Regions from separate parts of the Streptacidiphilus sp. MAP12-16 genome, predicted to be linked through region 2. Evidence: predicted binding sites of a transcription regulator. Region 2 holds the regulator's gene; each other region holds the start of a gene.
The links. Region 2 encodes HrcA, which represses chaperone genes, less so after heat shock. Its sites were predicted from a motif close to TTNGCACTCNGNNNNNCNGAGTGCNAA; they were not measured.
Positions count from the first base shown of each region.

Region 1: groL (chaperonin GroEL) is a predicted target of HrcA. The motif match lies at 3,960-3,986, and genes of this name have one in related genera.
Region 3: groL (chaperonin GroEL) is a predicted target of HrcA. The motif match lies at 5,934-5,960, and genes of this name have one in related genera.

Region 1 covers NZ_JBGCBY010000001.1:405,766-415,660, forward strand. Annotated here, with positions in the region: gene rimI (ribosomal protein S18-alanine N-acetyltransferase) at 1-111, shown strand, start outside; gene tsaD (tRNA (adenosine(37)-N6)-threonylcarbamoyltransferase complex transferase subunit TsaD) at 104-1,189, shown strand; gene ABIA33_RS01885 (polysaccharide deacetylase family protein) at 1,292-2,176, shown strand; gene ABIA33_RS01890 (SAM-dependent methyltransferase) at 2,190-3,371, opposite strand; gene groES (co-chaperone GroES) at 3,576-3,884, shown strand; gene groL (chaperonin GroEL) at 4,018-5,655, shown strand; gene ABIA33_RS01905 (MOSC domain-containing protein) at 5,748-6,413, opposite strand; gene ABIA33_RS01910 (LysR family transcriptional regulator) at 6,505-7,500, shown strand; partial or broken gene ABIA33_RS01915 (WhiB family transcriptional regulator) at 7,799-8,084, opposite strand; gene ABIA33_RS01920 (response regulator transcription factor) at 8,709-9,320, shown strand; gene shbA (RNA polymerase sigma factor ShbA) at 9,581-9,895, shown strand, end outside.
Region 2 covers NZ_JBGCBY010000011.1:1,937-11,831, reverse strand. Annotated here, with positions in the region: gene ABIA33_RS16420 (ribonuclease Z) at 1-531, opposite strand, end outside; gene ABIA33_RS16415 (histidine triad nucleotide-binding protein) at 568-942, opposite strand; gene ABIA33_RS16410 (PDZ domain-containing protein) at 1,064-4,366, opposite strand; gene ABIA33_RS16405 (16S rRNA (uracil(1498)-N(3))-methyltransferase) at 4,492-5,247, opposite strand; gene dnaJ (molecular chaperone DnaJ) at 5,296-6,441, opposite strand; gene hrcA (heat-inducible transcriptional repressor HrcA) at 6,496-7,527, opposite strand; gene htpX (zinc metalloprotease HtpX) at 7,741-8,658, shown strand; gene ABIA33_RS16385 (hypothetical protein) at 8,717-9,316, shown strand; gene ABIA33_RS16380 (DUF3097 domain-containing protein) at 9,313-9,895, shown strand, end outside.
Region 3 covers NZ_JBGCBY010000003.1:117,134-127,028, reverse strand. Annotated here, with positions in the region: gene ABIA33_RS04495 (AAA family ATPase) at 1-1,765, shown strand, start outside; gene ABIA33_RS04490 (copper homeostasis protein CutC) at 1,937-2,641, opposite strand; gene ABIA33_RS04485 (hypothetical protein) at 2,738-3,469, shown strand; gene ABIA33_RS04480 (DUF4031 domain-containing protein) at 3,459-3,722, opposite strand; gene ABIA33_RS04475 (hypothetical protein) at 3,719-4,078, opposite strand; gene groL (chaperonin GroEL) at 4,193-5,815, opposite strand; gene ABIA33_RS04465 (cold-shock protein) at 6,150-6,350, opposite strand; gene ABIA33_RS04460 (MoaD/ThiS family protein) at 6,912-7,187, opposite strand; gene thrC (threonine synthase) at 7,184-8,503, opposite strand; SAM riboswitch class I at 8,521-8,655, opposite strand; gene ABIA33_RS04450 (glucosyl-3-phosphoglycerate synthase) at 8,838-9,815, shown strand.

The DNA.
Region 1 (9,895 bases), on a different contig from region 2:
GTCGACGCCCTGGTGATGCGGCTGGACCACCCCGAGCCCGACCACCCCGAATCCGACGACCCCGAATCCGACGAAGCGAACGACGTAGGAGCAATGAGCCACGATGGCTGACGAACCGCTGGTCCTCGGCATCGAGACCTCCTGCGACGAGACCGGAGTCGGCATCGTCCGGGGCACCACCCTGCTCGCCGACGCCGTTGCCACCAGCGTGGACGAGCACAGCCGCTTCGGGGGCGTCGTCCCCGAGATCGCCAGCCGGGCGCACCTGGAGGCGATGGTCCCCACGGTCCAGCGCGCCCTGGACGAGGCCGGGATCAAGGCGAGCGACCTGGACGGCATCGCCGTCACGGCAGGCCCGGGCCTGGCCGGCGCGCTCCTGGTCGGGGTGTCCGCGGCCAAGGCGTACGCCTACGCCCTCGACAAGCCGCTGTACGGGGTGAACCACCTGGCCTCGCACATCTGTGTGGACCAGCTGGAGCACGGCCGGCTGCCCGAGCCGACGATGGCGCTGCTGGTCTCCGGCGGCCACTCCTCGCTGCTGCTCACGCCGGACATCACCAGCGACGTCCGCTCGCTCGGCGCGACCATCGACGATGCGGCGGGCGAGGCGTTCGACAAGGTCGCCCGGGTGCTCGGACTCGGCTTCCCCGGCGGCCCGGTGATCGACCGTTACGCCGCCGAGGGCGACCCCAAGGCGATCGCCTTCCCGCGCGGGCTGAGCGGCCCCCGCGACCCCGCGTACGACTTCTCCTTCTCCGGACTCAAGACCTCGGTGGCCCGCTGGGTCGAGGCCAGGCGCCGGGCGGGCGAGGAGGTACCGGTGCGGGACGTGGCCGCCTCCTTCCAGGAGGCCGTCACCGACGTGCTGACCCGCAAGGCGATCCGGGCCTGCCGGGACCACGGCGTGGACCACCTGATGATCGGCGGCGGGGTGGCGGCCAACTCCCGGCTGCGCGCCATGGCGCAGGAGCGCTGCGAGCGCGCCGGGATCGAACTCCGGGTGCCCCGGATGAAGCTGTGCACCGACAACGGCGCGATGGTGGCCGCGCTCGGCGCGGAGATGGTCTGGCGCAACCGCACCCCGTCCGCGTTCGATCTCTCCGCCGACTCCTCGCTGCCGGTCACCGAGACGCACGTCCCGGCCTCGCACGCCGATCTGCACCGGCTCTCCGAACAGGGCCGCGCCTAGGAGCGTGCTGAAGGCGACCCTGGATGGTGACTGGGAACCGGCTGGGAGCCGGTACCGTCCTGAGTCGTACGCGTCAGGGCGAGTTGCGGGGAGCACAGCACGGTGGAGCGGCACAGTAGGACCCTCGGCACGGCGGCGGGGGCTCTGTCCCTCACCGTCCTGGCCACCCTGGCCACGGCGTGCAGCAGTGGCGGCGGAGCGGCGCACCCCGCGGGCGACGGAGCGAGCCCGGCAGCCTCCGCACCCTCGGGCGCGGCTTCGGCGAGTACCGGCACGGGATCCTCGACGGACGCCGCTGCCTGGGCGAGGTGGGGCCTCACCCCGCTGCCGCCGACGCCGGCCCCGCCCGCGGACCGGCCGATCAAGCTGACGCGTACCGGCAAGGTCCCGGTGTTCCGGAGCGTCGCGACCGACCAGAAGGTCGTCTTCATCACGGTCGACGACGGTGCGGAGAAGGACCCGGCGTTCGTCCGGATGATGCAGGACCTCAGGGTCCCCATCACGATGTTCCTGATGAACGACACCATCAAGACCAACTACGACTACTTCAAGCCGTTGCAGGCGCTCGGCGACAGCATCCAGAACCACACCCTGCACCACCCGGCGATGAACACCATCTCGGAGGCCCAGCAGAAGACCGAGGTCTGCGGGGACCAGAAGATCATCACCGACCACTACGGCACCGCCCCGTACCTGTTCCGCCCCCCGTACGGAGCGGGCGCGTACTCGGCGAGCCTGAACTCCGCCGTGCAGGCCTGCGGCCCCCGCGCCATCGTCTACTGGAAGGAGACGATGCAGATCACCGGCATGCAGTACCAGGCCGGTGACAAGAAACTCCAGGACGGCGACATCATCCTGGCGCACTTCCGGGGGCCCTCGGAGCTCAAGGGCGAGACCATGACCCAGATGTTCGCCAACCTGCTCAAGCGCATCCAGGAGCAGGGTTTCGCGGTCGCCCGCCTCGACGACTACATCCAGCAGCCCTGAGGCCGCACCGGTCCTAGGCTCCCGGCCGCAGCGCGGGCTGCCCCAGCAGCATCGTCGGGGCGCCCGCCACCCGGGTCAGGAAGACCGTGCAGGAGTTCACTCCTTCGGGTCTGAGTTTCCGGCGCAGCTCCTCCGGCTCGACTGCGGAGCCCCGCTTCTTGATCACCACGGTGCCGACGCCGCGTTCCCGCAGCAGCGCCTTCAGCTTCTTCAGGCCGAACGGCAGCACGTCCGTGATCTCGTAGGGCGTGGCGAAGGGCGTCGGCAGCAGCTCGTCGGCGGTCAGGTAGGCGATCGTCGGGTCGATCAGGGTGGCCCCCAGCCGCGCCGCCACCTCGGCGACCAGATGGGCGCGGATCACCGCGCCGTCGGGCTCGTACAGGTAGCGCCGCACCGGGCCTGCCTCCGGGTCGGGCAGCCGCCCGCCGGTCAGGCTGTCACCGGTCGGCAGCAGCGTCGCCCGGTGGGGTTGCCCGGCGTCCGTGCCGAACCACAGCACGGCCTCCTTCACGTCGCCGCCGTCCGACACCCACTCGGCCTCCGCGCCCTCGGGGACGGCGTCGTGCGGGATGCCGGGCGCGACCTTCAGCGCAGCGTGCGGCACCGCCCGCGCCGCGCGGACGGCGACGCTGAGGGGCGGCGAGTAGGCCTCGGGGTCGAAGATCCTTCCCCGGCCGCCGCGCCGTGCGGGATCGACGAACACGCCCTCACAGGCCGTCAGATCGATGTCGGTGACGTCGGAGCACTGCTGGACGATGAGCTCGCTCAGCCCCAGCGCCTCCGCGTTCGCCTCCGCGACGGCGCAGGTCAGCGGATCGCGGTCGACTGCGAGCACCGTGATGCCGGCCCGCGCCAGCGCGATCGCGTCGCCGCCGATGCCGGAGCAGAGGTCCGCCACGTAGCCCACGCCCAGCTCGGCGAACCGGCGTGCCCGCCAGTCCGCGACGCTGGTCCGGGTCGCCTGCTCGACTCCGTCCGGGGTGAAGTACATCCGCTCTGCGTCGGCCCCGAACTTCGCCGCGGCCCGCTGCCGCAGCCGCGCCTGCCCGATCGCCGCCGACACAAGCTCCGCCGGATGGCTGCGCCGCAGACGTGTCGCGACGGCGAGTTCCTGTCCCGGGACAAAGTCCCGCAGCTCGGCCAGCAGCCCCTGGCCCTCATCCGTCAGCAGCGCCCGGAACGATTCGATCTCCACCCGTTCATCATCGCCCACGCGCGTCGTTGGCACTCTGGTTGACTGAGTGCTAACGGCGGCCTAGTGTCGTGGTTGGCACTCTCCCAGTGAGAGCGCTAACCGCGAAGAGGCGCGTCCGGCACCGCGACGACGGCCACGCCATCCCAAATCTTCGCGACCCAAGACATGAATCACCCCGTGATCTCCGAAGGGGGAGGTCGGAACGTGACGACCACCAGCTCCAAGGTTGCCATCAAGCCGCTCGAGGACCGCATTGTGGTCCAGCCGCTCGAAGCCGAGAAGACCACGGCCTCTGGCCTGGTCATCCCGGACACTGCCAAGGAGAAGCCCCAGGAGGGCGTTGTCCTGGCCGTGGGCCCGGGTCGCTTCGAGGACGGCCAGCGTCTGCCGCTCGACGTCGCCGTCGGCGACATCGTTCTGTACAGCAAGTACGGCGGCACCGAGGTCAAGTACAACGGCGAGGAGTACCTCGTCCTCTCGGCGCGCGACGTTCTCGCGATCGTCCAGAAGTAACAAGAAGTAAGCAGAAGTTAGACCCCGCAGCACAGCTGACGCTGACCGCAGAGTCGTGACCCGCCCGGGCCCCAGTCTTCACTGAGTGAGACCGGGTGCCCGGGCTCGGTTGTTTGAGAGGGAAACCCAAAGCATGGCGAAGATCCTGCAGTTCGACGAGGACGCCCGCCGCTCGCTCGAGCGCGGCGTCAACAAGCTTGCCGACACCGTGAAGGTGACGATCGGTCCCAAGGGCCGCAACGTCGTCATCGACAAGAAGTTCGGCGCGCCCACCATCACCAACGACGGCGTCACCATCGCCCGCGAGGTGGAGCTGGACGACCCGTACGAGAACCTTGGCGCGCAGCTCGTCAAGGAGGTCGCCACCAAGACCAACGACATCGCGGGTGACGGCACCACCACCGCGACCGTCCTGGCCCAGGCCCTGGTCAACGAGGGCCTGCGCAACGTCGCGGCCGGCGCAGGACCGGCCGGACTGAAGAAGGGCATCGACGCCGCCGTCGCGGCCGTGTCGGAGCACCTGCTCTCGGTCGCCCGCGAGATCGACGGCAAGGAGGACATCGCCGCCGTCGCCGCGCTGTCCGCCCAGGACCAGCAGGTCGGCGACCTGATCGCCGAGGCCATGGACAAGGTCGGCAAGGACGGTGTCATCACCGTCGAGGAGTCGAACACCTTCGGGCTCGAGCTCGAGTTCACCGAGGGCATGCAGTTCGACAAGGGCTACCTGTCGCCCTACATGGTCACCGACCAGGAGCGTATGGAGGCCGTCCTCGACGACCCGTACATCCTGATCCACCAGGGCAAGATCTCCAGCATCCAGGACCTGCTCCCGCTGTTGGAGAAGATCCTGCAGGGCGGCGCCAGCAAGCCCCTGCTGATCATCGCCGAGGACGTGGACGGCGAGGCGCTGTCCACCCTGGTCGTCAACAAGATCCGCGGCACCTTCAACGCCGTCGCGGTGAAGGCCCCCGGCTTCGGCGACCGCCGCAAGGCCATGCTCGGCGACCTGGCCACCCTCACCGGTGCCACCGTCATCGCCGAGGAGGTCGGCCTCAAGCTCGACCAGGCCGGTCTGGACCTGCTGGGCACCGCCCGCCGCGTCACGATCAGCAAGGACGCCACCACCGTCGTCGACGGCGGCGGCGAGGGCTCCGAGGTCGCCGCCCGCGTCGCGCAGATCAAGGCCGAGATCGAGAACACCGACTCGGACTGGGACCGCGAGAAGCTGCAGGAGCGCCTGGCCAAGCTGGCCGGCGGGGTCTGCGTGATCAAGGTCGGCGCGGCCACCGAGGTCGAGCTCAAGGAGAAGAAGCACCGTCTCGAGGACGCCATCTCGGCGACCCGCGCGGCGGTCGAGGAGGGCATCGTCGCCGGTGGCGGCGCCTCCCTCGTGCACGCTCAGAAGGTGCTCGACGGCGGCCTGGGCCTGTCCGGCGACGAGGCCGTCGGTGTCGCGGTGGTCCGCCGCGCGCTGATCGAGCCGCTGCGCTGGATCGCCCAGAACGCCGGCCTCGAGGGCTACGTCATCACCACCAAGGTGAGCGAGCTCGACGAGGGCCAGGGCTTCAACGCCGCGACCGGCGAGTACGGCGACCTGATCAAGGCCGGCGTCATCGACCCGGTCAAGGTCACCCGCTCCGCGCTGCAGAACGCCGCGTCCATCGCGTCGCTGCTGCTCACCACGGAGACCCTGGTCGTCGAGAAGCCGGCCGACGAGGACGCCGCTGCCCACGCGGGCCACTCGCACGGCGGCCACGGCCACTCGCACTGACGTCGCTCTGACGCACCGTCGGTAGCACCCGAGGGCCCGGCCCTCCGCCAGCAGGCGGGGGCCGGGCCCTCGGCGCGTCGGTGGGCGCCCGGTCAGTTCCGCTGCCGGGCGCGCAGCCTCTGCGCGGCGGCCTCGCGCTGGTGTGCGGCGAGGGCGTCGACCTCTACCAGCTGCGGCAGCAGCTCCGGTTCGAGGGTCAGCGCACGGAACACCATCCCGGTGGTCAGCCCGTGGTCCGGCCGGGACAGCACGGTGACCGGGTCGCCCGCCCGGACCTCGCCCGGCGTCAGCACCCGCAGGTACGCGCCGGGCAGAGCGCGCTGGGTGAAGCGCTTCACCCACTGCCGCTGGTCCAGCCACCCGGCGAAGGTCCGGCAGGGGATACGGGTCGCGCTGACCTCCAGCACCACCCGCTCACCGACCTGCCAGCGCTCGCCGATGACCGCGTCGCTGACGGCGATCCCACGGGTCGTCAGGTTCTCGCCGAACACGCCCCCGGAGAGTTCGCGGCCGAGCTCCTGCTCCCAGGAGTCGAGCTCCTCGCGCGAGTAGGCGTAGACGGCCTGGTCGTCACCGCCGTGGTAGCGAAGGTCGCAGACGGTGTCCCCGGCCACCCCGCTGGCGGCGACGCCCCGTGGGCCGGGGGCGGTGAGCGCCACCGGACCGTCCACGGGTCGCTTGTCGATGCCGGTCCTGTCCTGGTCGGTGTAGTCGGCCTGGTGGCCCCGCCCGACGTTCACTGAAAGCAGCTTCCCCATGGCCCGCAGCGTAGTCCGTGGTGGCAGGCCGCATACATAAGTCTGTGGACAACTTTTCCCGTGGCATCAAAGGGAGGCTTATGCTGAGCGGGTGATAGAAGCCCGTCATCTCCGCGTGCTCCGTGCCGTCTCGCGTACCGGTTCCTTCTCCGCCGCCGCACGGGAGCTGGGGTACACACAGCCGGCGGTGAGCCAGCAGATGAAGGCGCTGGAGAAGTCGGTGGGGACGCCGCTCGTGGTGCGGGTCGGTCGCGGGATCCGGCTCAGCGAGGCGGGCGAGGTGCTGGTGCGGCACGCAGCCGGGATCCTGGCCGGTCTGACGGCGGCGGAGGAGGAACTGGCCGCCATCGCCGGGCTGCGCACCGGGCGGGTGCGCCTGGTGTCCTTCCCGACGGCCAGTTCGACGCTGGTTCCGCCCGCCGTGGCCGGGGTGCGGGCGGCCCGGCCCGGCGTACGGGTGTCGCTGACCGAGGCGGAGCCGCCGGAGTCGCTGGCGATGCTGCGCGGTGGGGACTGCGAGGTGGCGCTGGCCTTTCGCTATCCGGGTCGGGACACCGGTCTGCATGTGGTGCAGGCGGAGGCGGGGTCGCGCCGGCAGGCACGGGCGGAGGCGGTGGTGGAGGCATCCGCCTCCGCCGCCGCCTGCGACTGGTCGGACCTGGTGGTCCGGCCGCTGCTGGAGGACCGGCTGGTCGGGGTGGTGGCGGAGGGGCACCCGCTGGCCGGTCGGGGAGCGGACGACCCGCTGGAGCTCGCCGAGCTCGCCGGGGAGCAGTGGATCGCGGGGTGTCCCCAGTGCAGGGGCCATCTGGTGGACATGTGCGCGGAGGCGGGCTTCGCGCCGCGGATCGACTTCGCCACGGACGACTACCCGGCGGTGCTCGGACTGGTCGGTGCCGGTCTCGGCGTCGCGGTGCTGCCGGAACTGGCGCTGGCACCGGTCCGGCGGACCGGTGTCTCGGTCGTGCCGCTCGCTTCGGGGGCCTTCCGGGAGGTGGTCGCGCTGACGCTGCCGGATCTGGAGCAGGTGCCGGCCGTCGAGCTGATGCTGGACCGGCTGGCGCGGGTGCGGTTGCCGCAGGCGTAGCGGCGCCGGCGCCGGCGCCGGCGACGGTCGGCGTGGCGAGGTGGCCGCGCGGGGGCGTCGGTCCGCGCGGCCGTTGAGCAGAAACGATTCTTCTTGGCAACGGCCGGTGTCGTCAGCGTGCGGTCAGCCCGTGCTCAGCCACTGATCAGCGTGCCTGAGTCCCGAGTATGCGAGTCCCGAGTGTGTGGGTCCCGAGTGTGTGGGTCCCGCGTGCTTGGGTCCCGCGTGCCTGAGTCCCGGGCGTGCGGGTCCCGCGTGTGCGAGCTCCGTGCGGTCGGGTTCAGTACCGCCGAGTCGAGCGGGCGGTGCCGGGCGCGCCCCAGCAGCTCCTCGCGCTCGTCCTCGGTCAGTCCGCCCCAGACGCCGTACGGCTCGCGTACGGCCAGGGCATGTGTGGCGCACTCGGCTCGCACCGGGCAGCGCATGCAGACCTCCTTGGCGGACTGCTCGCGGGAGCTGCGTGCCGCTCCGCGTTCGCCCTCGGGATGGAAGAAGAGCGAGCTGTCGACGCCCCGGCAGGCGGCGGAGAGTTGCCAGTCCCAGAGGTCTGCGTTGGGGCCAGGGAGGCGGGAGAAGTCTGCCATTGCTCATTCCCTCGGGGTTCGGGTGCGGTCAGGGGGAGATCCGGCGGGCGGCTGGCCCGTCCTGTGGCCCTGCTGGGGGTGCGTCGCGCGGCGCTCACCCCATCCGGTCTGAGTAGATGGAAATATGACTCATGTAGATCTAATCGGACAAGAGGCCATCAGCGTTGCATATAACCCTTAAGTCACGAAAGTCTCATGAAATAGCCAAAGCTGGGCAGGGGTGAGGCGAGTGGCGGAGTCCGAACGGATCAGCCGCGACACGTGGCGTGTCCTGCGAGTGGGGGTACTCGTTGGGAGTACAGGCAGGCCGCGCTCCCGCGCAGCGCCCCGCGCTCGGTTGTGGGGCGTGGCGCATGCATGCCGCAGAAGTGGCGGTTGTGCGCCGGATCGCCCTGCGAGGTGGATGATCCGTAGCGGTTCGACCACATAGAGTGGTGGAGGCGGCTGCCGACCCCGTAACTCATTCGAGTGACGGTCGTTGGGAGTGCGGAGGCGGCAAACGGAACGGGCGTCGGGGAAGACGTCGGTTGCCGCGGCCGTGTCGGTGACGATTCGTACCAGCTCGTACCAGCTCGTACCAGCCAGGAGGCTCAACGTGACCCGGATCAGCTGCGGAGGACGGTCATGACATCCGTTCTCGTCTGTGATGATTCACCGCTCGCCCGGGAGGCGCTCCGCCGCGCGGTCGCGACCGTGCCCGGCGTCGACCGGGTGACCACCGCTACCAATGGTGAGGAGGTGCTCCGTCGCTGGGTCGCGGACCGGTCCGACCTCGTCCTCATGGATGTGCGGATGCCCGGCCTCGGCGGCGTCGAGACGGTGCGGCGGCTGCTGTCCGCCGATCCCGGCGCCCGCATCATCATGCTCACCGTCGCGGAGGACCTCGACGGCGTGGCCCTGGCGGTCGCCGCAGGGGCGCGCGGATACCTGCACAAGGACGCCTCGCGGGCTGAGCTGCGGGCCACCGTGACCCAGGCCCTCGCGGACCCGACCTGGCGGCTCGCCCCCCGGCGGCTGCGCTGCGCCGAGATGGGAGCCGCGCCGACCCTGACAGCCCGTGAGATCCAGGTGCTCGAAGGCATGAGCCACGGCCGCAGCAACGCCGAGATCGGCCGCGAGCTGTTCCTCTCCGAGGACACCGTGAAGACGCACGCCCGCCGGCTGTTCAAGAAGCTCGGTGCCTCCGACCGCGCGCACGCCGTCGCGCTCGGGTTCCGCTGGGGCCTGGTGCGCTGACGCCTCCGCCGTGAGCGCGGGGGCACCCCCGCCCGGTGGGCGGGGGTGCGGGGTGTGGCTTGTTTCCCGGCCGAGGACGCACCATGGGAGACATGGACCTTCTGGGGAGTCTGGAGCTTGGGGAGCCCGCGAACGACGGGGCGCGAAGCGCTGCGACGGTGGGTGGCGGGCGGGAGGGTACGGCTGTGGCGCATAACGTTCCGATGCACAAGTCGGGGTGCGGTGCCACGTTTTCGGAAGCGACCAGGCACCATGGACCGGTGCGTGACGACGAAGTGACTGCTGCCGCGGGCGGCGTGCAGCCTACCGGCGGGGTAGCCGTGCCCATCGGTGCCCTCGTGGTCCGCGCTGTCGGCGGTGACGCCGAGGCCACCGACGAGCTCCTTGCCCGGGTGCACCCGCTGGTGCTGCGCTACTGCAGGGCCCGGCTGATCCGGCTGCCGGGCGGGGCCCGGCACCATGTGGACGACGTGGCGCAGGAAGTCTGCCTCGCGGTGCTCTGCGCGCTTCCCCGGTACCGCGACGAGGGCCGCCCGTTCGAGGCGTTCGTCTACGGGATCGCCGCGCACAAGATC
Region 2 (9,895 bases):
GAGCTGTCCGACGGCGGGCCCGGTGACGCCGAGTGCGGCCAGCCGCTCGGGAAGCATCCGCCGCCCGTCCGGCTCGGTGACCCGGTAGCCGAAGGACTCGACCGGGTGCGACAGGGCCACCGCCTCCAGGGCGAAGGGCGCGCCCGGCGCCTTGAGCTCGCTCGTCCCGCTGATCGGCTCCTGCCTCAGTTCCACGGTCTCGTGGAAGGCGCTGGCGTGCCTCAGACGCTCGAACCAGTGCTGCCCCGACGCCGGGTAGTAGGCGGTGACGGGGTGCGGCGGCCGGTCCAGGTTGATCCGCTGGATCACCCCCGGGAGGCCCAGGCAGTGGTCCCCGTGGAAGTGCGTGACGCAGATCCTGGTGATGGCGTGAGCGCTCACACCGGCGTGCAGCAGCTGCCGCTGGGTGCCCTCGCCGGGGTCAAAAAGCAGGCCCTCGCCGTCCCAGAGCAGCAGGTAGCCGTTGTGGTTGCGGTGCCGGGTGGGGACCTGACTGGCCGTCCCCAGCACCACGAGCTCGCGTTGCATCAGCGCCTCTCCTGCGGCCGATTCTCGGTGAAGCCCGGCTCAGACCAGCCTCTCGCGCAGGCCGTCCGCTCCACCGAGGACGTGGACGTGTGCGTGGAACACGGTCTGTCCGACGCCCCTGCCGGTGTTGAAGATCAGACGGTAGCCCGCGCCGCCGGCAGATTCCGCGACCTTCTCGTCCTCGGCCACCCGCCCCGCCTCGGCCAGCACGGTCCCGGCCAGCGCCGGGTCGGCGTCGGCGAGCGCGGCGGCATTGGGGTAGTGAGCCCTGGGGATCACCAGCACATGGGTGGGCGCCTGCGGGTTGATGTCGCGGAACGCGAGCGTCGACTCGGTCTCCCGCACCACGGTGGCCGGGATCTCGCCCGCCACGATCCTGCAGAACAGGCAGTCCGCCTGCGGCTCTCCCGACACGTCGTCATCTCCTCGGCTGCGGCCCGAAACAGACCCGCACATGGTCGCTGGTGTCGTCGTATCGTACCGGCGGAGGGGTGGGCCGCCGCCAGGCGGCAGCGGCCCACCCCTCTGGCCCCCGCTACAGGTCGGGGATGCTCGGCGGGGTCGCCGCCGGGGTCTCCTCCAGCGCGGCGAGCGCGATCCGGATCGCCTCGTCGAGCTGCGGGTCGCGGCCCGCCGCCCAGTCCTGCGGGGTGCAGACCACCTCGACGTCCGGGTCGACGCCGTGGTTCTCCACGCCCCAGCCGTAGCCCTCCAGCCAGAAGGCGTAGCGCGGCTGGGTCACACCGGTGCCGTCGACCAGGCCGTAGCGACCGTCGATCCCGACGACGCCGCCCCACGTGCGGACGCCGACGACCGGGCCGAGCTTCAGGGCCTGGAAGGCGGCGTTGACGATGTCGCCGTCCGAGCCCGAGAACTCGTCCGCGACCGAGACCAGCGGGCCGCGGGGCGCGTCCACCGGGTAGGGGATCGGGGTGCAGCCGCGGACGACATCCCAGCCGATGATCCGGCGGTTCAGCTTCTCGATGATCAGCTGGGAGGTGTGGCCGCCGCGGTTCTCCCGGACGTCGACGACCAGGCCCTCCCTCAGCATCTCGGTCCGCAGGTCGCGGTGGATCTGCGCCCAGCCGTTGGCAACCATGTCGGGCACGTGCAGGTAGCCGAGGCGGGTGCCGGAGTGCTCACGAACGTACGCGCGACGACCCGCGACCCAGTCGTGGTAGCGCAGCGGCTCCTCGTCCGCCAGTGGGATCACCACGACCGTGCGCACCGCGTCCCCGTCGGCCTGGCCGATGGTCAGTTCGACCGGCTTGCCCGCCGTGCCGACGAGCAGCGGCGCGGGCCCGGTGACCGGGTCCACCGGTCGGCCGTCCACGGCGAGGACCGACTCCCCGGCGCGGACGCTGACCCCGGGGGCCGCGAGCGGCGAGCGGGCGGCCGGGTCGGAGGACTCGCCGGGGAGCACTCGCACGACCCGCCACACGCCGTCGGCGGCGCGGGCGAGGTCCGCGCCGAGCAGGCCCTGACGGCGGTTCGCGGCGGGCCCGGACCTCGCCGGCTGGACGTAGGCGTGCGAGGTGCCCGGCTCGCCCTGGAGCTCCCAGAGCAGGTCCACCAGGTCGCTGTGGCTGCCGACCCGTTCCACCAGCGGCCGGTAGCGGCGCTGCACGGCGACCCAGTCCAGGCCGCCGAGGTCGACCCGCCAGAAGTTGTCCCGCATCAGTCGCGCGGTCTCGTCGAACATCTGCCGCCACTCGGCGGCGGGCTCGACCGTGACGCGCACCCGGGAGAGGTCCACGGTGACCACGTCGTCCGGATCGTCCTTTCCCGCCTTGCGGTCGGCCGGGACGATCCGCAGTTCGTCCCGGTCCACGACGGCGAGCCGGCTGCCGTCACCGGAGACCTCGAACCCGTCGAGGGCCTCGACCAGGGTCTCGGCCCGGCGGGTGCCGAAGTCGAAGCGGTGCAGGCTGCTGCGCCCCGGCTTCTCGTCCGGGGTCGCCCTGGCGTTGCCGAGCTCGCCCGTGAGCGGGCGTTCCTGCCACACCACGCCGCCCTTGACGGCCCGCAGCCGCGCGTAACGGCCGCTCGGCACCGGGAAGGGGACGATGCGGTCGGCGAGGCCCTCCAGGTCGAGCCGGGTCTCGGCGGGGCCGGACGCCTCCGGGGTCTCGGCGTCGCCTCTCGCGTCGCCGTTCGCGTCGCCGTGAGTGCTGTCCCTGTCGCCGCCCTTGCCCTCACCCTGGTCGCCGCCCTTGCCGAGGGCCCGGCCCTGAGGCTGCGGGCCGAACGGGGACAGCGTGTCCGCCGCCAGAGTCAGCAGGTAGGGGCGGCAGGCGATCGGGAAGGACAGGTCGAAGACCTGCTCGTCGTACACCGGGTCGAAGTCGCGCACCGACAGGAAGGCGAGGTGCTTGCCGTCGGTGGTGAACGTCGGCGCGTAGTCCGTGAAGCGGGGCGAGGTCAGTTCGGTGACCGTGCCGTCCGCGAGGCGGGCGAGCCTGAGCTGGCGCGGGCTCTCCTCCGAGCTGAGCGAGTGGGACCAGACCAGCCACTGCGAGTCCGGCGAGAAGGCGAGGCCGCTGGCCTGGGCGTTTCCGCTGCGGTCCAGCTCGCGGATGCCGCCGGTGTCGACCTGCACCAGCAGGACCAGGCCGTCCCGGTTGGCGGCTGCGACCCAGGTGCCGTCCGGTGAGGTGGCCAGTTCCTCGACCCGGCCGAGGCTGCCGACGGCGACGCGGCGGCCGTCGGAGAACTCCAGGCCGTCCTCGCCCTCGGCGTCGGTGACCCACACCGACGCTCCGTCAGGGAGCGCCTGGGGCATGCGGTTGCGCACCCCAGGCGTGGCCGACAGGGTGCGCGCCGGTCCGTCGCGGTGGGTGACCCGGTGGATGGTCCCGCGTACCTCGATCACGCTGGAGCGCGCGTCCCCGTCCGGTGAGACCGCCCCCAGGTAGCGTCCCGCGCTGACCGGGTACGGCTGGCGGCCGGTGCGCGGTCCGCCGAGGCGGACGTCCAGACGGCGCGGCCGGGCGTCCGTCAGATCGTCGACCAGGAACAGCTCCCCGGCGCTGTGGTAGACGACGCGGGTGCCGTCGGTGGCGGCGTTCCGGGCGTAGAACTCGTGGTCGCTGTGCCGCCGCAGGTCCGAGCCGTCCGGCAGGCTGGACCACAGCTGGCCGACGCCGTCGTGGTCCGACAGAAACGCGATCCGCCCACCCGTCGCCCGACCACCACCCCCGAGGGGGTCACTCCGTGACGCACCCCCTGTCACCCACATCGGAGAGTCCAGGTTTCCGTCCACGTCCGCGTGCACGCGCGCGAAGTCGCCCTCGACGCCCAGCCACAACTTCCCCGCCGTGCCACCCCGGTAGCGCTTCCAGTGCGCGGGCTCGCGGCCCATCCCGGCGGACGAGAGCAGCACGCGCTCCCCCTCCGGCTCCGCCGCGACCCCGCCGACCCGACCATAGGGCAGCTCCCGGGCCGGGCCGCCGTCCAGCGGCACCGCGAACGCCCACGGGTGGGCCCGCGACATCCGCCCGACCGAGCTGAGCGCGAGGACGTCGAAACCCGTACCGCCCGCCGCGGGCGTCCAGCCGAGCACCGCCGTCTGTGCGCTGCCCCAGTACGTCAACCGCCGTGCCTGGCCGCCGTCGACGGGCGCGACATGCACCTCGGGCGCGCCGTCACGGGTAGAGGTCCAGGCGAGCAGGGTGCCGTCGGGCGAGAACCGGGGCCGGGTCACCGGCACCTGGTCGGCGGTCACCCGCCATGCCCGGCCGCCCGCCAGGGGAGCCAGCCAGATGTCGTCCTCGGCCACGAAGGTGACCAGGTCAGCGTGGATATGGGGGTAACGGAGGTAGCTGTCAGCGTCTGTCACGCCGTCACCCTAGCTGTCACCACTTACCGTGCGACAGAAGTTTCCGCTCCCAGCGGATCAGCTGTGGCTGACGGCCTGGGGGCGACAGGGCTCGGGCGCCCACCGCCCGGTCGCTCCCCAGGCCGTCAGCCCCAGCGACCGGTACGACCGAGCAGCAGCGCCCCGGCGGCGACCCCCGCCGTGGAGGTCCGCAGCACCGAGGGACCGAGCCGGTAGGGGGCCGCCCCGGCCTCGGCGAAGCGCTCCAGCTCGTCCGGGGACACCCCGCCCTCGGGGCCGACGACCAGCACCAGGTCGCCCTTCGCCGGCAGCGGGGCGGAGGCCAGCGGCAACGAGCCCTCCTCGTGCAGCACCGCGCCGAGCGCGGCGCCTGCGAGCAGTTCGGCGACCTGCCGGGTGCTCATGGCGTCCCGCACCACGGGGAAGCGCAGCCGCCGGGACTGCTTGCCGGCCTCACGGGCCGTGGCCCGCCACTTGCCCAGCGCCTTCGCTCCCCGCTCGCCCCTCCACTGGGTGATGCAGCGCGAGGCCGCCCAGGGCACGACCTCGTCCACCCCGACCTCGGTCATCAGCTCGACCGAGAGCTCGCCCCGGTCGCCCTTGGGCAGCGCTTGGACCACGACGACCCGCAGGTGGGGCTCGGGCTCGGCAAGGACCGCCTGCACCCGGACCTCCAGCACGTCCTTGCCGACAACACCGACGACGGCGCCGGACACGCCGCTGCCCGCGCCGTCCGTCAGCACCACCGGCTCGCCAACGGTCAGCCGCCGTACGGCCACGGCGTGGCGGCCCTCCGCGCCGTCCAGGCGGACGACCGCGCCCACGGCCGCACGGCCGGGCGCGAGCTGCGCCGTCTCCACGACGAACACGGGGGCTGTCACGACGTACCTGCTTACTCTCTCCAGCTCCGAGCTACAGCTCCGAGCTGATCACGACCGGCCGTTGAAGGCGTCCTTCAGACGCGAGAACAGCCCCTGCTGGCCGGGGGCGAAGGTGCCCTTCGGCCGCTCCTCGCCGCGCAGCTTGGCGAGCCGCCGCAGCAGCTCCTCCTGCTCGGCGTCGAGCTTGTTGGGTGTCTGCACCTCGACGTGCACTATCAGGTCGCCGCGACCGCCGCCGCGCAGGTGGGTGATGCCGCGCGAGTGCAGCGGGATGGACTGGCCCGACTGCGTTCCGGGCCGGACGTCGATCTCGACCGTCCCGTCCAGGGTCTCCAGCGGCACCTTGGTGCCGAGGGAGGCCGCCGTCATCGGCAGGGTGACGGTGCAGTGCAGGTCGTCGCCGCGGCGCTGGAAGGTGGAGTGGGCGTTCTCGCTGATCTCGACGTAGAGGTCGCCGGCGGGGCCGCCGCCGGGGCCGACCTCGCCCTCACCGGCGAGCTGGATCCGGGTGCCGTTGTCGACACCGGCCGGGATCTTCACGGTGAGGGTGCGACGGGCCCTGACCCGGCCGTCGCCGGCGCACTCGGGGCAGGGGGTGGGCACGACCGTGCCGAAGCCCTGGCACTGCGGGCAGGGGCGGGAGGTCATGACCTGGCCCAGGAAGGACCTGGTGACCTGTGACACCTCACCGCGACCGCGACACATGTCACAGGTCTGCGCCGAGGTGCCGGGGGCCGCACCCTCGCCGTTGCAGGTGGTGCAGACGACGGCGGTGTCGACCTGGATGTCCTTGGTGGTGCCGAACGCGGCCTCTTCGAGGTCGATGTCGATGCGGATCATCGCATCCTGGCCGCGTCGGGTGCGCGACCGCGGTCCGCGCTGGCCGCCGGCCGCGCCGAAGAAGGCGTCCATGATGTCGCTGAAGCCGAAGCCCGCGCCCGCGCCGAAGCCGCCGGGGCCCGCGCCGCCGCCGTTCGTCGACAGCGGGTCGCCGCCCAGGTCGTAGACCTGCCGCTTGTTCGGGTCCGAGAGGACCTCGTAAGCGGCGTTGATCTCCTTGAACCGCTCCTGGGTCTTCGGGTCAGGATTGACGTCAGGGTGGAGTTCGCGCGCCAGTCGGCGGAACGCCTTCTTGATCTCGTCCTGACCCGCGTCACGCCGGACGCCGAGTACCGCGTAGTAGTCCGTGGCCACCAAAATGCTCCGCTTGCTTCCGTTCGCGCCGACGTTCCCGACACTGCTGGGTCGTTATGAGGCAGCCAGGATCTGGCCGACGTATCTTGCCACCGCCCGGACGGCGCCCATGGTGCCCGGGTAGTCCATCCGCGTCGGTCCGACCACGCCCAGTTTGGCGACGGTCTCGTCGCCCGAACCGTAACCCACCGACACGACCGACGTTGAATTCAGTCCCTCGTAGGCGTTCTCATGACCGATCCGGACCATCATGCCCGCGTCGGCCGTCTCCCCGAGCAGCTTCAGCAGGACCACCTGCTCCTCCAGCGCCTCCAGCACGGGGGCGATGGTGAGCGGGAAGTCGTGCGGGAAGCGGGTCAGGTTGGCCGAGCCGCCGATCACGATCCGCTCCTCGGTCTGCTCCGCCAGGGCCTCGAAAAGCGCGGTGAGCACGGCCGCGACCGCGCCCCGGTCCTCACGTTCGAACGCCTCCGGAAGGTCCTGGAGCAGCGTCGGCACCTCGGCGAACCGCTGGTTCGCCGCACGGGTGTTCAACCTGCTGCGCAGGTCGGCGAGGACGGTCTCGCCGACCGCCGAGGGGCAGTCGATGAGCCGCTGCTCGACCCGTCCGGTGTCGGTGATCAGCACCAGCATCACCCGGTTCGGGGTGAGTGCCACCAGCTCGACATGCCGGACCGTGGAGCGGGAGAGCGAGGGGTACTGGACCACGGCGACCTGCCGGGTCAGCTGCGCGAGCAGCCGCACCGTGCGGGCCACCACGTCGTCGAGGTCGACGGCGTGGTCGAGGAAGCTGCCGATGGCCCGGCGCTCGGCTCCGGACAGCGGCTTGACCTCGGTCAGCCGGTCCACGAACAGCCGGTAGCCCTTGTCGGTCGGCACCCGGCCGGCACTGGTGTGCGGCTGGTGGATGTAGCCCTCGTCCTCGAGCGTCGCCATGTCGTTACGCACGGTGGCGGGCGACACGCCCAGATTGTGCCGCTCCACGAGCGCCTTGGAGCCGACCGGCTCCTCGGTGCCCACGTAGTCCTGGACGATGGCACGCAGCACTGCCAGCTTGCGGTCGTCGAGCTTGCGCTCCTCGTTCACGGGGCACGCACCTCCTGCCTGGCGGTCTGCTCGGGTACTCCCGGTCCAACATCCTTCCGGTTCTGGCACTCTGGATGCAGGAGTGCCAATACCCGTTCGGCCAGTGTAAGGCGCGAGGGTACGGGTCCGGAACGGCTGGGCCCCCCCATACGTACCTGTGGGTAGGCCCGACAGGGCAGAATTGCTGGAGAAGGCACACTTTGAGGAGGGGCCATGGCCAGGACACGCTTTGCACCGGATAAGGGCTTGACGAGCCGGATGCTGGCGACGATGTTCTTCATCGGCCTGCTGTATGTCGTTTTCGTCGGTGTCCTGCTGGTGGTTCTCAAGGGAGCCTGGCCGATCATCGCCGTGGTCGCAGGCGGTCTCTTCATCGCCCAGTTCTGGTTCAGCGACAAGATCGCGACCTTCAGCATGGGCGCCCATGAGGTCACCGCCGAGGAATACCCCGAGCTGCACGGGACCGTGGACCGGCTGTGCGCGCTCGCCGACATGCAGAAGCCGCGGGTCGCCGTCGCCCAGAGCGACATCCCCAACGCCTTCGCCACCGGCCGCAACGAGAAGAACGCTGTGGTGTGCGTCACCACCGGCCTGCTGCGCCGCCTGGAGCCGGAGGAGCTGGAGGGCGTGCTCGCCCACGAGCTCTCGCACGTGGCGCACAAGGACGTCGCGGTGATGACCATCGCCGGCTTCCTCGGCGTGCTCGCCGGGATCATCACCCGGGTGGGAGTGCAGTTCGGCCTGTTCGGCGGCTTCGACCGCCGGGACAGCCGGGACGACAGCACCGGCATGGTGATGCTGATCGTGATCGGCGTCAGCGCGGTCGTCTACGCCATCAGCTTCCTGCTGACCCGGCTGCTGTCCCGCTACCGCGAGCTGTCGGCCGACCGCTCGGCGGCGCTGCTGACCGGCCGCCCCTCGGCGCTGGCCTCCGCGCTGACCAAGGTCACCGGGCAGATGGCCGCGATCCCGACCCAGGACCTGCGCCGGGCGCAGCCCTTCAACGCCTTCTACTTCGCCCCGGCGATCTCGGCGAAGGAGATGGCGAGCCAGGCGTTCTCGACGCACCCCTCGCTGCAGCAGCGTCTGGAGCAGCTCGGCAAGATCTCGGCCGAGCTCGGCCGTTCCTGACCGCCGTCCCTGACCCCCTGTGCCTTCGACCCTGTCTGTGCCTTCCTGAGGAGCAACCATGGGCTTCCTTGACGCCCTGCTCGGCCGTACCAAGCCCGTCAAGCCGGACCTCGACCAGCTCTTCGGCCTGCCGTCCGCCGCGATCACCCTGCAGGCGGCGGCCGGGTTCACCCCGACCGGCGTCGGCTCGGTCTGCTTCGCCGCCGCCGAGGGCGGCGCGTTCGCGCAGGTGCAGCAGGACGTGCAGGCACTGCTGGACATGGACACCGAACGGGGGGCCGCGGCTGGGGGACACAGTCCCATCGAGTCGACCCGCGACTCGTACGGCTACACCTGGCTGACCTCGCGCCATGCCGCGGACGACGTCGTCTCCCTGGTCAGCGATGTGCACGCGGTGAACACGGCGCTGGAGAGCAACGGCTTCGGCCCGCAACTGCTCTGCTCGCTGGTGAACTTCACCGACACCCAGGGGCGTCGGCTCGCTCTGGTCTACCTCTACAAGCGCGGCACCTTCTACCCGTTCGCGCCGATGCCGCAGGGTGGCGAGAAGCGCGACAACGCACTGGAGCTGCAGATCAAGGCGATGATCGGCGACGACCTGCGGGTCGAGCAGGATCTGACCCGCTGGTTCCCGGTCTGGGGAGCGCCCGGCCTGTGACCCCGCCGCCCCGCTCGTACAGCGCCGACCTCACCCCGCCCTGGAAGCGCAGCACCCCCGCCCCCGAGGTGCCCGCCGAGCGGGACCTGGTGGTGGAGGAGGTGACGACCGGATTCTGCGGCGCGGTGGTGCGCTGCGAGAAGACGGCGGAGGGTTTCACGGTCACCCTGGAGGACCGGAACCGCAGGCTGCGGGTCTTCCCGATGACTCCGAGCGGCTTCCTGCTGGACGGTCGGCCGGTCACGCTGGTCCGCCCGGCGGCCGTCGCTCCGCCGGTCCCGGTGGCCCCGGCCCGCACCGCGTCGGGCTCGGTGGGCGTCCCGGGCGCGCGGGCCCGGGTGGCGCTGCCGAGCCGGATCTATGTGGAGGGACGCCACGACGCCGAGCTGGTGGAGCGGGTCTGGGGCGACGACCTGCGGATCGAGGGCGTCGTCGTGGAGTACCTGGAGGGCGTGGACGACCTCCCCGCCATCGTCGCCGACTTCGCGCCGGAGCCGGGGCGACGGCTGGGCGTCCTGGTGGACCACCTCGTGCCCGGCTCCAAGGAGTCGCGGATCGCCGAACAGGTCAGCGGCGCGG
Region 3 (9,895 bases), on a different contig from region 2:
CGAGTTGACCGCCTACGAGGACGAGCACCTCACCGACGCCACCGAGGCGGAAACCGCGAGCGCCCTGCTCACCGCCGAGATCGAACGACCCCGCGTCGGCCCCATGCGCGACATCGTCGCCACCATCCAGCCCGAGCAGGACGAGATCGTCCGCGCCGACGTGCACGGCACGGTCTGCGTCCAGGGCGCCCCCGGCACCGGTAAGACCGCGGTCGGCCTGCACCGTGTCGCCTACCTGCTGTACGCGCACCGCGAGCGCCTGGCCCGCACCGGCACCCTGGTCATCGGCCCCAACCGGTCCTTCCTGCACTACATCGAGCAGGTGCTGCCGGCCCTGGGCGAGCTGGACGTGGCCCAGGCCACGGTGGAGGAACTGGTCTCGCACGTGGCCGTCAGCGGCGCCGACCCGGCCGACGCGGCCGTCGTCAAGGGCGACGCCAGGATGGCGGCGGTACTGCGCCGCGCCGTGCGCTCCGGCATCCGGATGCCCACCGAGCCGTGCGTCGTCGTCCGCGGCTCACGCCGCTGGCGCATCCCTGCCTACGAACTCGAGGAGCTCGTACGTGAGCTGATGGACCGTGACATCCGCTACGGCGCGGCCCTGGCAGCCCTGCCGCAGCGCATCGCGCACGCCGTCCTGGTCAAGATGGAGAACGGCGGCGAGGCGCCCGACGACCGGGTCCAGGACAGCGTCGCCCGCAACGCCGCCGTGAAGGCGACCGTCAAAGCGATCTGGCCCGCCGTCGACCCCGCGAAGCTGGTCTTCCGGCTGCTGTCCGACGCCGAGTTCCTGCGCGACTGCGCCGACGGCATCCTCACCCCCGGCGAGCAGCAGACCATCCGGTGGCCCAAACCTCCGCGCAGCGTGCGGTCCGCCCCCTGGTCGCTCGCCGACGCGGTCCTCGTCGACGAGACCCGCGACCTGGTGGAGCGCACCCACTCGCTCGGCCATGTGGTCCTGGACGAGGCGCAGGACCTCTCCCCCATGCAGTACCGCGCGGTCGGCCGCCGCTGCACCACCGGGTCGGCGACCGTCCTCGGCGACATCGCGCAGGGGACGACGCCGTGGGCGACCGGGACCTGGGCCGAGGCCCTGACGCACCTGGGCAAGCCCGGGTCCCGGATCGAGGCGCTGACCAAGACCTTCCGCGTCCCCAGCGAGGTCATCGGCTACGCCTCGCGGCTGCTGCCGGGCATCGCCCCCGACCTGGCCCCGGCCGAGTCCGTCCGCGAGTCGGTCGGCGCGCTGACCATCCGCCACATCCCCGCCGCGCGGCAGCCCGGCGACCTCGACGGGCTGGACTCGGCGGCGCGGGACTCGGCCGCTCTGGATTCGGCGGCGCTGGATTCGGCCGCGCTGGACTCGGCCTCGGCGCTCACGCTGCCGGCCCCATCGCCCGAGCTGGTCCGGGCCGTGGTCGCCGCCTGCCGCGAGACGCTGCGCAACGAGGGCTCCATCGGCCTGATCGCCGCCGACGACCGCATCCCCCTGCTCGCCGCCGCCCTCGACGCGGCGGGCCTGCCCTACCTCGACCCGGGCGTGGAGACCTCGGCCGAGGCCCGGCTGACCCTCGTCCCCGCCTCGCTGGCGAAGGGCCTGGAGTACGACTACGTCGTACTCGACGAGCCCGCCGCCATCGTCGACGGCGAACCCGACACCCGCACCGGCCTGCGCCGCCTCTACGTCTGCCTCACCCGCCCGGTCTCCGGCCTGACGGTCCTGCACGCACGCCCGCTGCCGCAGGCGCTGGCGGCGCACCGCTGACCGGCTCCGCCGGCAGGTGAAGACCGACCGGCACATGGGGCGGCGAGGCTCTGCACGATGAACCCGGCGCGCTGCCAACCTTGCACCTCCGTAGGCGGCTGGTCGCACACGCGGTTGATCAAGCAGAGCCTCGCGCCCCTGCTGTGCATGGAGCCGCCAGGCAGACAGGCCCTACGCCACGGCGTGGGCCTCGGCGTCGACGAGGCGGCGCCACTGCTGGACCAGGCCGGTGTCCACGGGGGTGTCCCAGCCGCCGGTGCGGACCATGCCGCCGACGTGGAAGCCGTCGATGCCGATCGCGCAGAGATCCGCCACCTGGTGGGCCTTGAGGCCGCCGCCGACGAGGATCCGCGGGCTGTAGCCGGGCTCGCCGGAGCGCGCGGCCTCGACGGCGAGGACGTCCAGGCCCGAGGCGACGCCCGACGCCGATCCCGCGGTCAGGATGGTGTCGAGCCCCGGCAGGCCGTCGATCGCGGCGCGGACCGCCGCGCGATCGGCGGCGTTGTCCAGGGCGCGGTGGAAGGTCCAGCGGCAGCCCGGGACCGCGGCCAGGACGGTGCGCACCGCGTCGAGGTCGACCGCCCCCTCGGGGGTGAGGAAGCCGAGCACGAACTCCTCTGCGCCCTCCGCGCGCAGCGCCTCCGCCGTGGCGGACAGCTGGTCCAGGTCGCGCGGCTGGAAGCCGTCACGGTCGCGCAGCATGACCCGGAGTGGGATGTGCACGGCCGCCCGGATGCGGGCGAACTCCTCGACGTTGGGGGTCAGTCCGTCGGCGGCCATGTCGGTGACCAGCTCAAGGCGGTCGGCACCACCGGCAGCTGCTGCCACCGCATCCTGCGCGGATGTGGCGATCACCTCGAAGATTGGTCTAGACATATTCCTAAGACTGCCATATCCAGGCGCTGCGCGGCGAGTCCTGACCGCCCCTTGATCACGCAAACTTCACACACGCCACTCCCTCACAATGGCGTCATGACATCGCCGACGCACCCCGACACCGAGCTGGCCCGAACCTTGCTCGGACGCTGGATCCCGCTGCTGGAACGGGTCGTGGACGCGAACTCCCCGGCCCCCGCGCCGTTCGGCGACGAGCTGCTGCGCCGGTGGTCGGAGCCGCAGCGGCGGTACCACGCGCTCGCCCATCTGGACGCGGTGCTGACCTCCGTGGACGACCTCGCCGGCGACGCCGACGACGCCGACGCGGTACGCCTGGCCGCGTGGTTCCACGACGCCGTCTACGCGCCGGACCGCTCGGGCAACGAGGAGCGCAGCGCCCGGCTGGCGTCCCGGGTCCTGGCCGAGGCGGGTGTCCCGGCGGCCACCGTCGCCGAGGTGGCCCGACTGGTGCGGCTGACGGAGAGCCACGATCCGGCGCCGGGCGACCGCAACGGCGAGGTGCTGTGCGACGCGGACCTGGCCGTGCTGGGCGGCTCGGAACGGGCCTACGCGGCCTATACGGCGGCCATACGCGCCGAGTACGCGTTCGTGCCCGAGCCGGACTTCCGCGCCGGACGGGCGGCGATCCTGCGGCAGCTGCTCGCGCTGCCCGCCCTGTTCCGCACGCGGGCCGCGTGGGAGGCGTACGACGCGGCGGCCCGGCGCAACCTGGCAGCCGAGCTGGCCGAACTCGGCGACGTCGGCGACGACGGCGACGGCGTCGGCGACGACGGCGACGACGGCGACGTCAGCGACGTCAGCGAGTAGAGCTCTTCCGCCGTCGCAGCCCGCCGGCGATCAGCCGCGCCACCAGCTCCTTGCTCGGTACCGGCTGCGCACCGGCCGCCACAGCCGCCGCGTAGAGCCGCTCGGGCACGTCGTAGTGGTCCCGCTCGAAGCCGCGCTCGGGGACGCCGATCGTACGCGCGAAGGCGTGCAGCTCGTCGTAGGAGGTGTCGCTGACGAGGTGGGACCAGAGCCGTCCGTGCCCGGGCCAGGTCGGCGGGTCGATGAGGATCACGGCCGCAGCTCGCCGACCGCAGCGACCACGACGCCCGCCTTCTCGCAGACCCAGTGCGGGTCCGCCCCGAGCTCCGGCTCGACGGCGAGCGCGTGCAGCTCGCCGTCGGCGGCGCAGGAGCCGCACAACGGCCAGCGGCCGTAGGCCTCCAGCAGCGCGTCCTGGATGTCCTGGGCGACCAGCCCGAGCAGGTACTCCGCCCCCTCCGGCCACTGCTCGACCCACCAGCGCCGCTGGGCGACGGCGTCCTCGAGCATCGAGACGACGGCGGCGTCGGCGACGTCGCGGGCGGTCAGGTCGCGGAGCACCCCGGCGCGGGCGGTGTGCAGTACTGCTTCGAGCGTGTCGGCGTCCATCCGTTCATTGTCCCGGACGTGCCGGGAGCGGGGAAACGCCGCGAGGCGGCCCTCCCCGTGGTGGGGAGGACCGCCTCGCGAGAGGTGCTTTCCGATCCGGGCCGAAGCCGTGGATCAGAAGTCCATGTCGCCGCCCGGCATGCCGCCGCCCGCGGGGGCACCGGCCTTCTCGGGCTTGTCGGCGATGACGGCCTCGGTGGTGAGGAAGAGCGCGGCGATGGAGGCCGCGTTCTGCAGAGCGGAGCGGGTGACCTTGGCCGGGTCGATGATGCCGGCCGCGATCAGGTCCACGTACTCGTTGGTGGCAGCGTTGAGGCCCCAACCGGGCTGCAGGTTGCGCACCTTCTCCACCACGACGCCGCCCTCGAGGCCGGCGTTGAAGGCGATCTGCTTGAGCGGGGCCTCAAGGGCCACCTTGACGATGTTGGCGCCAGTGGCCTCGTCGCCCTCGAGCTCCAGCTTCTCGAACACCGAGGAGGCCTGCAGCAGGGCCACGCCGCCACCGGCGACGATGCCCTCCTCGACGGCCGCCTTCGCGTTGCGAACGGCGTCCTCGATGCGGTGCTTGCGCTCCTTGAGCTCGACCTCGGTCGCAGCGCCGGCCTTGATCACGGCCACGCCGCCCGCGAGCTTCGCCAGGCGCTCCTGGAGCTTCTCGCGGTCGTAGTCCGAGTCGCTGTTCTCGATCTCGGCACGGATCTGGTTGACCCGGCCGGCGACCTGGTCGCTCTCGCCGCCACCATCGACGATGGTGGTCTCGTCCTTGGTGATGACGACCTTGCGGGCGCGGCCCAGGAGCTCCAGACCTGCGTTCTCCAGCTTGAGGCCGACCTCCTCGGAGATGACAGTGCCACCGGTGAGGATGGCGATGTCGCCGAGCATGGCCTTGCGGCGGTCGCCGAAGCCCGGGGCCTTGACGGCGACGGACTTGAAGGTGCCGCGGATCTTGTTGACCACCAGGGTCGACAGGGCCTCGCCCTCGACGTCCTCGGCGATGATCAGCAGCGGCTTGCCGGACTGCATGACCTTCTCCAGGATCGGGAGCAGGTCCTTGACCCCGCCGATCTTGGAGTTGGCGATCAGGATGTAGGGGTCCTCGAACGAGGTCTCCATACGCTCCAGGTCGGTGGCGAAGTACGCCGAGATGAAGCCCTTGTCGAAGCGCATGCCCTCGGTGAGCTCGAGCTCCAGACCGAAGGTCTGCGACTCCTCGACAGTGATGACGCCTTCCTTGCCGACCTTGTCCATCGCCTCGGCGATGAGCGCGCCGATCTGCGGGTCGGCGGCGGAGATGGAGGCGGTGGAGGCGATCTGCTCCTTGGTCTCCACATCCTTCGCCTGGGCGAGGAGCTCGGCGGAGACGGCCTCGACGGCCTTCTCGATGCCGCGCTTCAGCGCCATCGGGTTGGCCCCGGCGGCGACGTTGCGGAGGCCCTCACGGACGAGCGCCTGGGCGAGAACGGTGGCGGTGGTGGTGCCGTCGCCCGCGACGTCGTCCGTCTTCTTGGCGACCTCCTTGACGAGCTCGGCACCGATCTTCTCGTACGGGTCCTCGAGCTCGATCTCCTTGGCGATGGAGACACCGTCGTTGGTGATCGTGGGGGCGCCCCACTTCTTCTCAAGGACGACGTTGCGGCCCTTCGGACCGAGCGTGACCTTGACAGCGTCGGCGAGCTGGTTCATCCCGCGCTCAAGGCCGCGACGAGCTTCCTCGTCGAAGGCAATGATCTTGGCCATGGAAGTGGTCCTCCCGGACAGGGTGGCTTCGTATGGACCGCGCTGGCGCCCGCGACGGACGGACCCGACCTGCGACGGTTCCTTCCCGTCGCGCCCGGGGCCTCACCTACCCGGCCCGTTGTCACTCTCTACCTCAGAGTGCTAACGCCAATGATTAGCACTCGACCCCTCCGAGTGCAAGCAGATGGAGTGTGAAGGGGCGGTGGCGAGGGGCGCGGAACGCCGAGAGGCCCGCACCCCGAAGAGGGCACGGGCCTACTGGAAGACCTGAGTTGCGCTTCGTTCGGAACGAGGCCCAGCCGGTCCTGTCGTCAGTCAGCGATCGCTCGACCGGTCACACCACGCGGACCATGTCCGCCTGCGGACCCTTCTGACCCTGCGAGATCTCGAACTCCACTCGCTGGCCCTCTTCGAGCGACCGGTACCCGTCCATCTGGATCGCGCTGTAGTGGACGAACACGTCCGCACCACCGTCGACCGCGATGAAGCCGTACCCCTTCTCCGCGTTGAACCACTTGACGGTGCCCTGAGCCATTCCAAACTCCCCTATTACTGGCCCTTTCACGGACCGCACTCCGCGGACCGGGCCGAGACGCCGACGCGTGGCGCAGCGCTCAACCGACGCTGAATGTATCCACTCAGATGCCCTCCGCAACAGGGCATAAGGCGGAGAATTCTTGGCGGGCGTTAAGGGACAGCGGCGAATCAATGCAAACAAACGCCCGCAAAGCGGTCCGGGCATAGCAGACTTACCCGACAAATCACTTCGGTTTTTCTGATGCTTCGAGCGCGCCTCCGCGCCGGTTCCCGTCTCAGCCAACGGGACGGGGCATCGCGCTGGACTGCCGGTGGTGCAGGAGTGATTCAGGGGTGGCGCACGTGGCGGAAGCGAAGGGGGTTTGAATCCTGCGCCGACTGCGCAGTAACTGGTGAGACGGTCAGAAGCAACCGGAACTCACTCTACCCCTACGCCCGGTCAGCCCCGTGCACGGGGGACGGACATGAATGCGAAAAGCCGGGACGCCCCGAATGTGCGGGCGCCCCGGCTTACGACCGGTCGGCTATGGGGATAGCCGGGTTCGGCAGGTCGGACGGCTCAGCCGCCGGCCACGGCGGGAATGATCGAGACGCCCGCACCGTCCGGAGTTGCCGTCTCCAGGCCGTCCGCGAAACGCACGTCGTCCTCGTTCACGTACACGTTGACGAATCGGCGCAGCTTGCCGGTGTCGTCGAGGATGCGGCCCCGGATGCCGTTGTGGTTGGTTTCCAGGTCGTCGATGACCGCGGCCAGGGTCGCGCCCTCGGCCGCCACCTCGGCGGCCCCGCCGGTGTAGGTGCGCAGGATGGTCGGGATGCGGACGTTGACGCTCATGCGAGGCCAGCCTCTCGGAACGAGTCAAGGGTGGGGCGGATGGTGGCGGAAAGACCGGTGGTGGGTTCCACCGCGTCCAGGGTCTTCAAACCGTCGCCGGTGTTCAGTACGACGGTCTCAGCGGCAGGGTCGAGCAGGCCGTTCTTGATGAGCTTCTGCAGCACGCCGACCGTGACGCCGCCCGCGGTCTCGGCGAAGATGCCCTCGGTACGAGCGAGCAGCTTGATCGCGTCCACGACCTGCTCGTCGTTGACGTCCTCCACCGCGCCGCCGGTGCGGCGGCAGATGTCGAGGACGTAGGGGCCGTCCGCGGGATTGCCGATCGCCAGGGACTTGGCGATCGTGTTCGGCTTCACCGGGCGGATCACGTCCTGGCCGGACTTGAACGCGGCCGACACCGGGGAGCAGCCCTCGGCCTGCGCGCCGAAGATCTTGTAGGGCTTGTCCTCGACCAGGCCGAGGGCGATGAGCTCCTTCAGACCCTTGTCGATCTTGGTGAGCTGCGAGCCCGAGGCGATCGGGATGACCAGCTGGTCCGGCAGCCGCCAGCCCAGCTGCTCGCAGATCTCGTACGCCAGCGTCTTGGAGCCCTCGCCGTAGTACGGGCGCAGATTGACGTTGACGAAGCCCCAGCCCTCGCCCGCCGGGTCGCCGATCAGCTCCGAGCAGAAGCGGTTCACGTCGTCGTAGTTGCCCTCGATGCCGACCAGCTCGCCCCCGTACACGGCGGCCATCACGACCTTGCCCGCCTCCAGGTCGTGCGGGATGAACACGCAGGAGCGGAGCCCAGTACGGGCCGCGGCAGCGCCGACCGCGCCGGCCAGGTTGCCGGTCGAGGAGCAGGAGAGGGTGGTGAAGCCGAAGGTGCGCGCTGCCTCGACGGCGATGGCGACGACCCGGTCCTTGAAGGAGTGCGTCGGGTTGCCGGAGTCGTCCTTGACGTACAGGCCGCCGGTGACGCCGAGCTCGCGGGCCAGGTTGTCGGCCTTGACCAGCTTGGTCCAACCGGGGTTCAGATTGGGCTTCGTCGCGACGTCGACGGACACCGGAAGCAGCGGCGCGTAGCGCCAGATGTTGTTGGGACCCGCCTCGATCCGCGCGCGCAGCGCCTCGGGGTCGCCGGTGGGCAGCTCGTACGCGACCTCCAGCGGACCGAAGCACTCGGTACAGGCGAAGTCGGGGGCCAGCGCGGTCCGTGCGCCGCACTCGCGGCAGGACAGGGCGACGGCGGGGCCGAAGGATTCCGCGGCGACCTGCGGAGGTGCTGCCTGCGGACTTGCTGCCTGCGAAGGTGCGGTGACAGATGTGACAGCCATGATGGCGAGGCCCTCTCTCCTCATCTTCCCCACGGCGCGTCTCGCCGCAGGACGGAATTGGCACCTTCCCCACCAGGGCCGCGACGGCTTGTACTGGCAGGAGGGTTGCCGGGACTTCAACGGGCCGTTCCCTCAGTCCCTCTGGATGAGCTCTATGGCGGTCCGCCCAGCAGGCGGACGCATTTGTGAGACTGGCACCCCCGATGTGCGCCGGGTGTGCGTCGTCCCCAAGACTGTAACCGAAGCGCCCCGCCCCGATCACAGTCGTCCGCGAGGCGAGACGACAACACCATGACGACAGCACCATGACGACGACACCATGACGAGGAGTCCTGTGCTTGACGAGGTCGCGGACTGGCTGCGCCGCCGCTCCTGGACGGCCGCCGACCGCCCGCTGCCCGACCTGCTCGCCGCCAAGCGGGCGAGCGGAAGCACCGTCAGCGTCGTACTGCCCGCGCTGGACGAGGAGGCGACGGTCGGCGAGATCGTCACCGCGATCCGCCGCGACCTGATGGAGGACGTCCCGCTGGTCGACGAGCTCGTGGTGATCGACTCCGGATCCACCGACCGCACCGGCCAGGCGGCCGCCGCGGCCGGAGCCCGGGTCGTGCACCGCGACGCGATACTGCCGCACCTGCCCGTCATCCCCGGCAAGGGCGAGGTGCTGTGGCGATCGCTCCTGGTCACCACCGGCGACATCGTCTGCTTCATCGACGCCGACCTGCGCGAGTTCGACTCCACGTTCGTCTCCGGCATCGTCGGGCCGCTGCTGACCGAGCCGGACGTCGCCTTCGTCAAGGCCATGTACGACCGGCCGCTGGACACCGACACCGCCGACGGCACGGTCAGCATCCCGGCCGGGGGCGGCCGGGTCACCGAGCTGGTCGCCCGCCCGCTGCTCAACCTGCACTGGCCGCTGCTGGCCGGATTCGTCCAGCCGCTCGGCGGCGAGTACGCGGCGCGGCGCGCGCTGCTGGAGCGGCTGCCCTTCCCCACCGGCTACGGCGTGGAACTGGGCCTGCTCGTGGACGCGCTGGACCTGGCCGGTCTGGACGCCCTCGCCCAGGTCGACGTGGGCGTGCGGCACCACCGCCACCAGGACGCGCTGGCGCTCGGCCGGATGGCCGCCACCATCCACCTCACCGCACTCGACCGGCTCGCCCGCACGGATCGGCTCAAGGCCGGCGACGACCTGGTCAGACTGCGGCTCACCCAGTTCACCCGCACCGCCGCGGGCTTCACGCCGACCACCGTCGACATACCCACCGTCGAACGGCCGCCCATCGTCACGCTGCCCGAGCGCGATGTCTGACCGACTCCGAGGTTCGACTCCGACCTTCGACTCCGACCTTCGACTCCGACCTTCGACTCCGAGGTTCGACTCCGCCATTC